2 regions of the Marinobacter flavimaris genome follow, and region 2 is predicted to be linked to the other one. Evidence: predicted binding sites of a transcription regulator. Region 2 holds the regulator's gene; the other holds the start of a gene.
The links. Region 2 encodes FliA, which starts transcription of late flagellar genes. Its sites were predicted from a motif close to CTAAAGTTTNNNNNNNNNNNGCCGNTAA; they were not measured.
Positions count from the first base shown of each region.

Region 1 (5,600 bases), 2.0 Mb from region 2:
GGCAGGTCCCGCATTTCCCAGAACGGGTTCACGGCGATCATCTGATCCAATGGCCAGGAGGGCGCGATTCGCGCGCAGGCATCGGTGACGGCCGCCTGCCAATCTGGTGTATGAGTGGTTGCTTCGGTGGTGGCATTAAGGTTCGACGCTAACATTATGCGGACTCCCTGGAACCAGAGGTTGAAGACACGCTGACCACGGCTCGCGGCCGCACGACATCAGGCAGTTTGGCAGGCCATATTTTCAGGGTCAGACGGGTGGACCACTCATCGAGGTAGCCCGCGGCGAACAGGAACCGGTAAAGCCTGGCGCCTGCGGGTGAGAAACGGTGGTAGCGAATCTGGTAGTAGCCGCGTACCAGGATTGCGATAAGGGCCGCGACAAAAACCACTTCCAGCAGGCTTGCCTGGCTCTCCGGTGGGGCGAGCACCATGCCGAAGAAGGTTTTCTGAAGCCAGTACAATGCCCAGAAGGCGGCGCCGATAATCAGGCCACGCCCGACCGTTACAACGCCGCCCCCGGCCGACAGGAATTCTGAGAGCAGAATCGTCAGGGCGATGCCCGGGACAAGCCATGAAAACATGTGTGCTGTGCTGGTCTCATTGGACAGAAAAACAGTCGGCAGCATGAACAGGCCGGCCAGGGCGGCAGCGGCCAGCCACTGTTTTGCCCCGGGCTCATTGACGGTAACCAGGCGTTTTTTCATCGACAACTCAACGGTGTTGCCGGCGTTCAGGAAGGTGTGGGCCTTGTAAGCAGAATGGGCAACCAGATGCAGGAGTGCCAGCTCGTACAGCCCCAGAGCGCACTCAACCAGCATCCAGCCCATCTGGGAGCAGGTTGACCAGGCCAGTCTTACCTTGATGGAAATACGGGTCATCATAACAAGGCTGGCAAACACCGCCGTGGGCCCTGCCACTGCAAGCAGCAGCCACTGGGCGGCGCTTACTTCTGAAATAAGCGGTGCCATCAGAATCATCAGGAAACCGCCAAGGTTCACAACGCCAGCGTGAAGCAGGGCAGAAACCGGCGTGGGTGATTCCACCACCTGAATCAGCCAACCGTGGAACGGCATCTGTGCGCATTTGAGCAAAGCAGCCACGGCCATCAAAACCGCAGCGATCTGGGCGCCGGCGGGCACCTCTGTTGCACCGGATACCTGGACCAGAATCCGATCAATAAAGGGCGTGTCGTACTGGACATAAAGCAGAAGGAACGCCAGTGCCAGGCAGAACTCCGCAATTCGCGCAAAGATGAATTTTTTGTGCGCGGCCAGGGCGGCGCGCGGGCGATCAGGAAAGAACATCAGCAACTGGTGCAGGCTTACGCTGATGGCAATCCAACTGACGAGGAACACCAGCAAATGATTGGTGATGGCGATCATGGCAACGCTGGCGAGGATCACCTGAAGCCAGATCATAAATCGGCGCTGGCCGGGATCCCCCGCAAGATACCTCTCCGAGAAGCGTCCCAGCACCATTCCCAGCAAAGTGATAAGCAGCAACATGATTGAGGCCAGAGGCGCGTGACTGAACCAGACGCCATCGACCGGCCACCACCAACTTCCGATTGCGGCGGCCAAAGCCGATACAAAGGCAAGCTTGAAGGTCAATGACCGTGCGAGAAGGTTGCTCTGGTTGGTTGCCAATCCGGTCGCGACTGCTCCGGCACCGAAAAGCAGCGGTACCAGCAGTGAGAACAAGGATTCGATCGCCTGAACATCGAACATGCGAGGGCCTCGGAATCAGGAGTATTTAATACGCGTAGTATCCGAGGCTTTTGCTGTGAACAAAAATATATATATCCGATCGATTCGTTCGTTATTTAAGAATGATTGCCGGGTATGGAAACTGGGTCAGGTCCTGTAAGAGTCCAATTGAGACTTCAGTTTTTCCGCTAGTTGCTTCAACGTTTCTGCCGCCTCATTGGTTGATGCGGCGTTCTCCTGGCTGCTACCAGCCATTTGCCGAATGTGCTCAAGGCGCTGGTTGATGTCCTCAGAAACCTGGCTCTGCTGCTCGGCGGCGCTTGCCATTTCAATGTTGGTGTCCCGAATGGTTCGAACGCCCTCGCGCAGTGCCTCGATCGCGTTGCCGGTTTCGCGGATCATGTCGTTGGTTTCAGTTGCTAGCTGACTGCCCACCTCAATAACGTCGGTGACACCGGCAACGCCTTCCTGCAGGTGATTGATCTGGTCCTGGATCTCTTTGATGGACTCCTGGGTCCGACGGGCCAGGTTTCTGACTTCGTCTGACACCACCGCAAAACCTCTGCCGTGTTCTCCGGCTCGCGCTGCCTCAATCGCTGCATTAAGCGCCAGGAGATTAGTCTGTTCCGAAATGTTTTCTATGACGGAAAGAATATTGCCGATGTTATCCGATGCAGCTCTCAGCGAAGCACTGGTTTGCACTGAGCTCTGGTTGTTGTCGAGCTGGCTCTGTATTTTCGCCGTGGTTTTGGCAATGAGCGATTGGCCACTTTCGGCCAGACCATCCGCCTCTTTGGCAATGTTTTCAGCCCTGGAGGCGCTTTCGGCAACAGTTTGAGCGGTTGCTGTCATCTCATTCATGGCGGTTGCAACCTGCTCGGTCTCCTCGGTTTGTTGCGAGACGACGGTGGCGGAGTCTGATGCTATGCCCCTTAGACTCGACGAGGCCTCAAGCAGGCTTTCCGAGGATCTTTTGGTTTCTGAAATTGTAGTTTGTAACCGGTCTAGCAAGCGATCGAAGCCTTGGGCCATGACGTCCAATTCGCTCTTGCCGGTTGCATTGAACCTCACCGTCAGGTCGCCTTCGCCGCTGGCAATGTCGTTGATGGCATCGATCATTTTTTGGAGAGGTCGAGCCACAACCAGTTGTGCCAGGGCACTCAGGCAGCCGATCAGCACCAGTCCGCCGATCAGAATTGCCATGACCGTCTTGATGGTCTGATTGCGAACCATGGCTGCCACTTCGTCTTCCGAGTAGCCGGTGATAATCTGGTACCCCCAGGCATCGAACGCAGTACGTGCAAGGTTCCAGTCTTCCGGCTCAGATTCCAGCAGGTTTTGCAGTGGATCGGACTCAATGGAGCTGGAGTGCATGCGCAGTCGATTCTTGTCGTCCACCAGGGCGAGAAATCCTCTTTCCAGCAGGCTGGATGAGGTGATGTCCGCTTCAAGTTCTTCAAGGTCCGCTGAATAGCCCACATACCAGATGCCGATAATCTGGTTTGAGGCGTTACGGATAGGGCTGTAAGCGGTGAGGTAGGGATTGCCGAGAATATCGACCTGTCCGAAGTAGGCTTCGCCCCGGCTAATGGCCTGCCCGGCCGCGCCCGCCATATTCAGTTTGGTGCCGATGGCACGGGATCCATCGTCTTTCTTTACGTTTGTGGAAACCCTGACAAAGTCCTGTCCATCCCTGACGAATAGAGTGGCTGTGCCGTCCATGATCCCGGTTATGCCATCCACCAGGTCAAAGTTGTTGTTGATCATGGTGTCGCCGAGAAACAGTGCCGGAACGGGTTTGCCTGCGACCGGTTCGGTTCCCTGGATCCTGGCGGCTCCGAGTTGCTGGCCGCGTTCAATGAGCAGATTCAGCGAATTCTTCACCCGTTTTGACATGAGCTCGTCGGTGATGGAGAGCATTCCGGTGATCTCCTCGACAAGATCACTCTGCCTTTCAGCGACATCTGCCGTGATCGTTTTCTGCGTGTTTAAAGCGATCACAACGCTTGCGAGTATTGCGATGACCAGCAGAACAGCGGCAATCGAGACGATGAACAGTTTTCTGATAGACATGCTGATTCCCCAGAATCTATAAGCTTTACGGACTATTGGAGCACGCAAATTACTGCGATCTTTTTTTATATCGGCCGGGATCGATGCTTCCTTAATCATTATTGCGTCATTCGTGAATCATTCCAGAGATTACGACGCATATGTGCTGCCAAAAGAGCGGAAATGTCGCTCGGCAGGCACAGGCCTGGCTGCGGATTTGTAAAACCTTCTTGCAATCACCATATTTCTGCGTCCACGAAATGATCCACCGATGGGGCTCGAGCCTATCGTTCAATGGCCATTGCTGGACGACCCGTGCAAGAAGTGAAAACCGGAAAAGACCGAGGCAAAGAATTGGATTGTGAAAAAAAAGGCGCCTTCCTGGCTAGAAGGAAAAAGCATTCGACCCTGACCGCTGGGGTTTATTACCCGAAACCCGAAGCCATTGCGGCCGACTACTGGGGTGTCTTTGTTGATAATACGCCCTACATACTATTGGTGCCTGACGAAGATCGCAGTGCTCGCGAAAAGGCCGAGCGGCTGGCTGAATCAGCTAACTTCCGAACGTTGCTTGAAGCAACCCTGACAGCCTGTGAGCGGATTGAGGCGAAACCTGTTGATGGCCGCGCTGTGGATTGGGCCGAAAAGCTCACCGTGATCAGCGCCAGTCGCTCCGGAGACGTTGAGACGGGAACAAGAGAAATCGGCGAGATCAGGGCAATCCTGATGCCCGGTTGTCATCAGGCCGTGGCAGACACCCTGTGCATCGACGATACGCTGGCGACTGTGATCGATTCGAAATTTCCGCGAGTTTCGAATTTTGACGATCTTCCAGAACTTTCGGATCGAGACGTGAAAATGTCGCTGGGTAACCTGGAAGCCCGCAAGCATCCACGAGGTGGTCACTAGGGGCAGGTGCTCGCCGGGATTTCCGGAGTTTCCTGGAGGGGAATTGCGCAATCTTCCGGCAATGCGTCGGTCAGCTGCATCAGCAGATCTGTTGTGTGGCTCATCTGCTCGCTGAGTTGACTGTAATCAGTGCTCTGCTGATTCTCTGACTGCTGAGCGGCAAGCTGGTACTGCTTTTCGAGGATCAGGTCCTGCAGGAATCTTATTTGCCGGGCAGTCAGAATTACCGGTCGACTGTTGTCGCTCATTGTTTGGCCTTTTAGTCTGTATTAAATAGAAATGAGGGTAGGCTTACGGTGGTTTGCTTGCTATGGATCTGACGTTCCCGTGTTACATCAATGATCACGCTATTCCAGCATATGTCTCCGTTTTCACGCTGTTTGGGAGTGCCGGTACCACTCAGTCATTTCACAACACCGGATGCTGACTTGATCCGCCACTCGTGCCTCCAGAAGGTCATGGTTTCCGCAGCACCAGGAATCGACCGGGCCAGTCCCTCGACATTTTCAGGCATCATCATTTCCCACAGTGGGTCTGAACTCATCGGAATTCCAATTATTAGGAGTCCTAATTTAAGATAGGGGGTTGGCGCCTGATTTTCCAAGAGGGCGTGGTGAAGTGTAGGAAAAGATTGACGATTTCGATGCCGTTTTATGCCAGGGAAATGCGGTAACGAGTGACGCCAGCTTCTTCTTCTCTGGTCCATTCAATCCGGTGGCCGGTGATATCACAGAGGGCCTGAAGGTCCTTTCGGCCGGTGGGGTCATCCGCCAGGAAATCGACCAGTGTTCCGCCGGGCAGGTCTTTGGTCCGTTTTTTGAAGCGCAGGATGGGGAGAGGACATACCAGACCGACGGCGTCGATCTGGTATACCTCGGACTGATCAGTCAAGGCGAACGCTCTCTGCGCTGGTTTGTTCCGCCGACGACCA
Region 1 covers NZ_CP171359.1:3,990,487-3,996,086, forward strand. The annotation lists gene ACGK9W_RS18615 (YbcC family protein) at 1-155, opposite strand, end outside; gene ACGK9W_RS18620 (NADH-quinone oxidoreductase subunit L) at 155-1,729, opposite strand; gene ACGK9W_RS18625 (methyl-accepting chemotaxis protein) at 1,856-3,781, opposite strand; gene ACGK9W_RS18630 (hypothetical protein) at 4,115-4,669, shown strand; gene ACGK9W_RS18635 (hypothetical protein) at 4,666-4,917, opposite strand; gene ACGK9W_RS18640 (hypothetical protein) at 5,073-5,213, opposite strand; gene ACGK9W_RS18645 (sulfurtransferase TusA family protein) at 5,321-5,560, opposite strand; gene ACGK9W_RS18650 (hypothetical protein) at 5,553-5,600, opposite strand, start outside.
Region 1: ACGK9W_RS18625 (methyl-accepting chemotaxis protein) is a predicted target of FliA. The motif match lies at 3,849-3,876, and genes of this name have one in related genera.

Region 2 (5,600 bases):
GGCGCGGATGACAGAGCGGACAGCGCCGGCACGGCGTTGCCGGTGGAGGAAGAGGCATCATGAAAGTAAAACGGTTTTTTGCTCAGACCATGGCAGAGGCGCTCAAGCAGGTCAGTGAACAGATGGGGCCGGACGCCGTGATCCTTTCCAATCGTCGGGTCGACGGCGGTGTCGAAATTGTGACGGCGCTGGACTATGACGAGAATATGGCGCGCCAGCGACTGGGCAACCAGGCAGAAGAAGCCACCAACGGGTCCCGCTTGGCCGAGATGCAGGCCGACCAGCACAGGCGTCTTGAGGACGAGCTGAGCCGGTCCCGGGACCGCATCCGTGAAGTACGGGAAAAGCGGGCATCGCAGGGCGCGAGCTACGCCGGTTCGTTCGCTGCCATTCAGGAAGAGGTGAGCGGTGGTTTTGGTGATATTGAACCTCTGCCACAGGCGCCGAGGGAAGCCTATTCCGATGAGCTGGCGCAGATGCGGGCCGAGATCAGCTCGCTCAGAGACATGATGCAGGGCCGTCGGCCGCAACCGGAGCCGGAGGTTTCTGCGACCACCGCCGTGCAGCAGAGGCTTGCCGAGCGCTTGCAGGAGTTCGGCCTCGGCAGTGATCTGGCGGGGTCAATTTCCCGTCGTCACAAGGCGGGGCGTCTGGAAGACGGTTGGAAGCAGTCCCTGAAAATACTGTGTACCGGGGTCCGGACCTCCCGCATGGAGTGGCTGGATGAGGGCGGCGCCTACGCGTTGGTGGGGCCGACAGGGTCCGGGAAAACCACCACCATCGGAAAACTCGCCGCTCGCTACGTGCTCAAGCATGGTTCCGATTCCGTGGCCCTGGTTACCACGGATCGCTATCGGGTGGCGGCGCACGAGCAGTTATTCGTGTTCGGTCGGATCCTGAATGTGCCGGTTCGGGTCGTGGATGAGAGCCACAGTCTGGACGATATTCTGGACGAGCTGTCAGACCGTCATCTGGTGCTGATTGATACCGCCGGACTGACCAGTGCGGACAAAGGCTATCAGGAACAGCTGGCCGAACTGGCTCGCAGCCATCACAATATCAAAACCCATCTGGTGGTCTCGGCAACCAGTCAGCCTCGCATCATGAAATCCGTGTGGCATTGCTATAAGATGGCAAATCTTGCGGGCTGTGTGATGACCAAAATCGACGAGGCCCTGACGCTGGGTGAGTCTCTCGGGTTTGTGATGGAAACCGGTCTGCCGGTAGCCTATTACACAGACGGCCAGAAGATTCCTGAAGACCTGCACCACGCAGAAGCCGTTCCGCTGGTGCGGTTGGCCGTGGATCGGCTGAAAACACTCCAGCAACAGCAAGCGGTCGCAGAGGGCCTGAAAGAGCACGCCTGAGACCGGACAGATTGACAGCAGGCGTCGGAGACAAAGCCGGCGAAACGTGGCGAGAGACCAAAAACAGTATGAGCAGAGCACATCCGGTACAGGTGATTGCAGTTTCCGGCGGAAAGGGTGGTGTCGGCAAGAGTAACGTGTCGGTGAACCTCGGAATTGCCCTGGCGCAGAAAGGCCGGAGAGTGGTGCTGCTCGACGCCGATCTGGGGCTGGCCAATATCGACGTCTTGCTGGGCATCACTGCCAATCGCAACCTCCAGGATGTTCTGGCCGGCGATTGTGATCTGAAGGACGTTCTGGTGAATGGACCCGGTGGCATCAAGATTGTCCCCGCCTCTTCCGGTACCCAACGAATGACCCAGCTCAGCCCCATGGAACATGCCGGGCTGATTAATGCGTTCAGCGAACTGGGTGATCAGATCGATGTCCTGATCGTTGATACCGCCGCCGGGATTTCCGAGTCAGTGGTCAGTTTTCTGAGAGCGTCTCAGGAGCTGCTGCTGGTTGTCTGCGACGAGCCGACCTCGATCACCGATGCCTATGCCCTGATCAAGCTGATGAACCGTGATTATGGAACCAACCGCTTCCGTATTCTTGCCAATCAGGTTCGGAATGAGCAGGAAGGCCGGCATCTGTTTGAAAAACTGACCCGGGTCACCGAGCGCTTCCTCGATGTGGCACTACAATACGTAGGAATAGTTCCCTACGATGAGGCCGTGAAGAAAGCGGTTCAGCGGCAGCGTGCGGTGCTGGACGCCTATCCCAGGGCGAAAGCTTCACTGGCCATCAAGGCGCTGGCGGACAAGGTAGATAGCTGGCCGTTGCCGTCCTCGCCCCGTGGGCATCTGGAATTTTTTGTGGAGCGGCTCGTCGAAGTCTGAATCGGATCCAGTCAAACAAAAAACCGGATACATGACATTGGCGAAAAACCTCGGAATCTATAACCAGTCAAGTGCGCAGAAGCCGGCTCAGCTCATTGAGCAGCACGCGCCGCTGGTCAAGAAAATTGCCCTTCACCTGATGGCTCGCCTGCCGGCGTCCGTCCAGCTTGAAGACCTGATGCAGGCCGGCATGATCGGTCTGCTCGAGGCCGCCCAGCGTTACAGTTCTACCAAAGGTGCTACCTTCGAGACTTACGCCGGTATCCGTATTCGCGGCGCCATGGTGGACGAAATCCGCAAGGGTGACTGGGTGCCACGTTCTGTTCATCGCAACGCCCGTCGCATTTCCCAGGCCATCAAGGCCGTTGAAGATAGACTTGGCCGCGAAGCCCACGACCAGGAAGTGGCCGAAGAGCTGGGTATGGGGCTACCCGAATACCACTCCTACCTTTCCGATTCCAACAGCGGTCGACTTTTTAGCCTCGACGAGCTCAATGAATCCGGAGAGCTGCCGATAGAACAGACAGAGACGCAGGATAATCCCCTTGAGGGGTTGTCCTCCGATGCCTTCCGGCGGAGCCTCGCTGAGGCGATTGAAGACCTGCCGGAGCGGGAAAAGCTGGTGTTGAGCCTTTACTACCAGGAAGAACTGAACCTCAAGGAGATTGGCGCGGTGCTCGGCGTCAGTGAGAGCAGGGTAAGCCAGATTCACAGCCAGGCAGCCCTGCGCCTTCGGGGACGGCTCTCGGATTGGCGTCAGGAATCGGACAACTGACCGCGTTCAGTCTGTGTCGCCAACGAGGTAGTCTGTAGTTTTTGGTAACCGATGCTTTACAACCGAAGCAAAGGTCCGACAATAAGCGGTTAAAACAGCGGCCTGCTAGACTTTGAACGCAAAGGTCAAACGAATTCCGGGTGTTACTAACTGGAGGTCCCATTGGACAAAAACATGAAAATCCTCATTGTGGACGACTTCTCCACAATGCGACGGATCATCAAGAACCTGCTGCGTGATCTTGGCTTCACCAACACCGATGAAGCTGACGACGGCAACACGGCACTGCCAATGCTCAAAAGCGGCAAATACGATTTTCTGGTGACCGACTGGAACATGCCTGGCATGTCAGGCTTCGACCTGCTCAAGGCCGTTCGGGCGGACGAGAATCTGAAAACCCTGCCGGTATTGATGGTAACTGCTGAGGCCAAGCGCGACCAGATCGTTGCCGCTGCCCAGGCAGGCGTAAACGGGTATGTGGTCAAGCCGTTCACCGCTGCCGTGCTCAAGGAAAAGATTGAGAAAATCTTTGAAAGAATCCAGTAACCAGAGGTCGGATGGCTCTCATGAGCGATAGCAAAAAGAACCATCGGGGCCTTGAACCGGAGGTGACGGAAAAGCTCCAGCGGCAGGCAGCGGAACTGGCCGAGAGTGTTGATGCGGGTGATTATGCCAAAGCCATGACCCTGATCAATGAACTCAGCGAAGTCAGGGATCAGAGTCTGTACCGTGAGGTAGGGCGGCTGACGCGGAGCCTGCACGAAGCAATCCGGAACTTCCAGATTGATCCCCGTAACGCCGAGCAACAGGAAGCACTGTCAAAGATGACAGATGCCTCTGATCGTCTCGAATACGTTGTGCAGATGACCGGTGAAGCAGCCAACCGGACCATGGACCTGGTTGAGGAAACCATGCCGGTGGCCAATGCCCTCAGAGACGAGGCCGCCGCGTTGCGTGATGAGTGGCAGCGCCTGCGTCGCCGGGAAATGCAGCCGGCTGAGTTTCGCGAGCTGTACGGCCGGATTGATCGCTTTTTTGTCAGCATGGCAACCGATGCCGACACCATGTACAGCAACCTGTCGGAAATCCTGCTGGCTCAGGATTATCAGGATCTGACAGGTCAGGTCATCCAGAAGGTCACCGCCCTTGTGAAAGAGGTTGAGGAGCAGATGCTCAGCCTGGTGGTGATGGCCAGTCATGTGGACCAGCTCACGGGCACGGTGCACCAGATTGAAGAAAAAGAAGAGTCTGCAGAGAAGGGCGTCGGGCCCCAGATCAAGGCCGATGAGCGTGAAGATGTAGTTTCGGGGCAGGACGACGTAGACGACCTGTTGTCCAGTCTCGGTTTCTGAATAATGAGGGTAACGCATGGCGTTTGATGCTGATGAAGAGATTTTGCAGGACTTCCTCGTAGAAGCCGGCGAGATCCTCGAAAAGCTGTCAGAGCAGTTGGTAGATCTTGAGCGACATCCTGACGACAGTGATCTGCTCAACGCCATCTTCCGTGGTTTCCATACCGTGAAAGGCGGAGCCGGCTTCCTTCAGCTTGAAGCGCTGGTGAACTGCTGCCATTCCGCGGAAAACGTTTTCGACATCTTGCGTAATCACAAGCGCAAGGTGGATTCCGAACTGATGGACGTGGTTCTAGAAGCACTCGACTACGTCAATGCCATGTTTGAGCAGGTCCGCAATCATGAGGAGCTGACACCGGCTCCGGACGAACTTATTGCCCGTCTGGATGCCCTGGCCCAGCCTGAAGGCGAGGGGGCACCGGCCGCTGCCGCTCAACCTGAGCAGGAAGAGAGCGAACCGGCAGAAGACGGTGGCGACATCACCGACGACGAGTTCGAACAGCTTCTGGACGCACTGCAGGACGAGAAATCAGCGGAGGTTTCCTCGGCTTCGAGCGCCGGATCGGCCGGCGGTGACCAGGAAAGTTCTGGAGACGACGAAATAACCGACGACGAATTCGAAGCGCTACTGGACCAACTGCACGGAAAAGGTCAGTTTGCCGGTGCGCCAGCTGGCGAGGAAGAGGCTTCTGGTAAAGAAGAAAAGCCGGCTGCCAAGGCCGGATCTGCTGGCGGCGACGACCTGATCACCGACGACGAATTCGAGAAACTGCTGGACGATCTTCACGGCAAGGGCGGAAGCCCGACCGCGGGCGGAGAGCCTTCAGCCTCGAAAGAGCCTGCAGCTCCAAAACAGCCCTCAGCGCCGAAACAGCCTGCATCTTCAAAAGAGCCGGCTTCACCGAAAGCAAACACGTCAAAGCCCGAAAAATCGAAGCCGGCCGAGAAGCCGGAAGCCAAAGGCGCTGCCGCACCGGCGATGCCTGCTCGCGAGAATGCTCCGGCCGCGGAAACGACGGTTCGTGTCGACACCAAGCGGCTCGATGACATCATGAATATGGTGGGTGAGCTGGTGCTGGTGCGTAACCGCTTGCAGCGTCTGGGTGCCGAAAGTGAAGACGAACACATGCACAAGGCGGTATCCAACCTGGATGTGGTTACGACTGATCTCCAGTCCGCCGTCATGCAGACCCGTATGCAGCCGATCAAAAAGGTGTTCGGCAGG
Region 2 covers NZ_CP171359.1:1,961,351-1,966,950, reverse strand. The annotation lists gene flhF (flagellar biosynthesis protein FlhF) at 60-1,367, shown strand; gene ACGK9W_RS09105 (MinD/ParA family protein) at 1,436-2,248, shown strand; gene ACGK9W_RS09100 (RNA polymerase sigma factor FliA) at 2,280-3,023, shown strand; gene cheY (chemotaxis response regulator CheY) at 3,186-3,569, shown strand; gene ACGK9W_RS09090 (protein phosphatase CheZ) at 3,590-4,375, shown strand; gene ACGK9W_RS09085 (chemotaxis protein CheA) at 4,392-5,600, shown strand, end outside.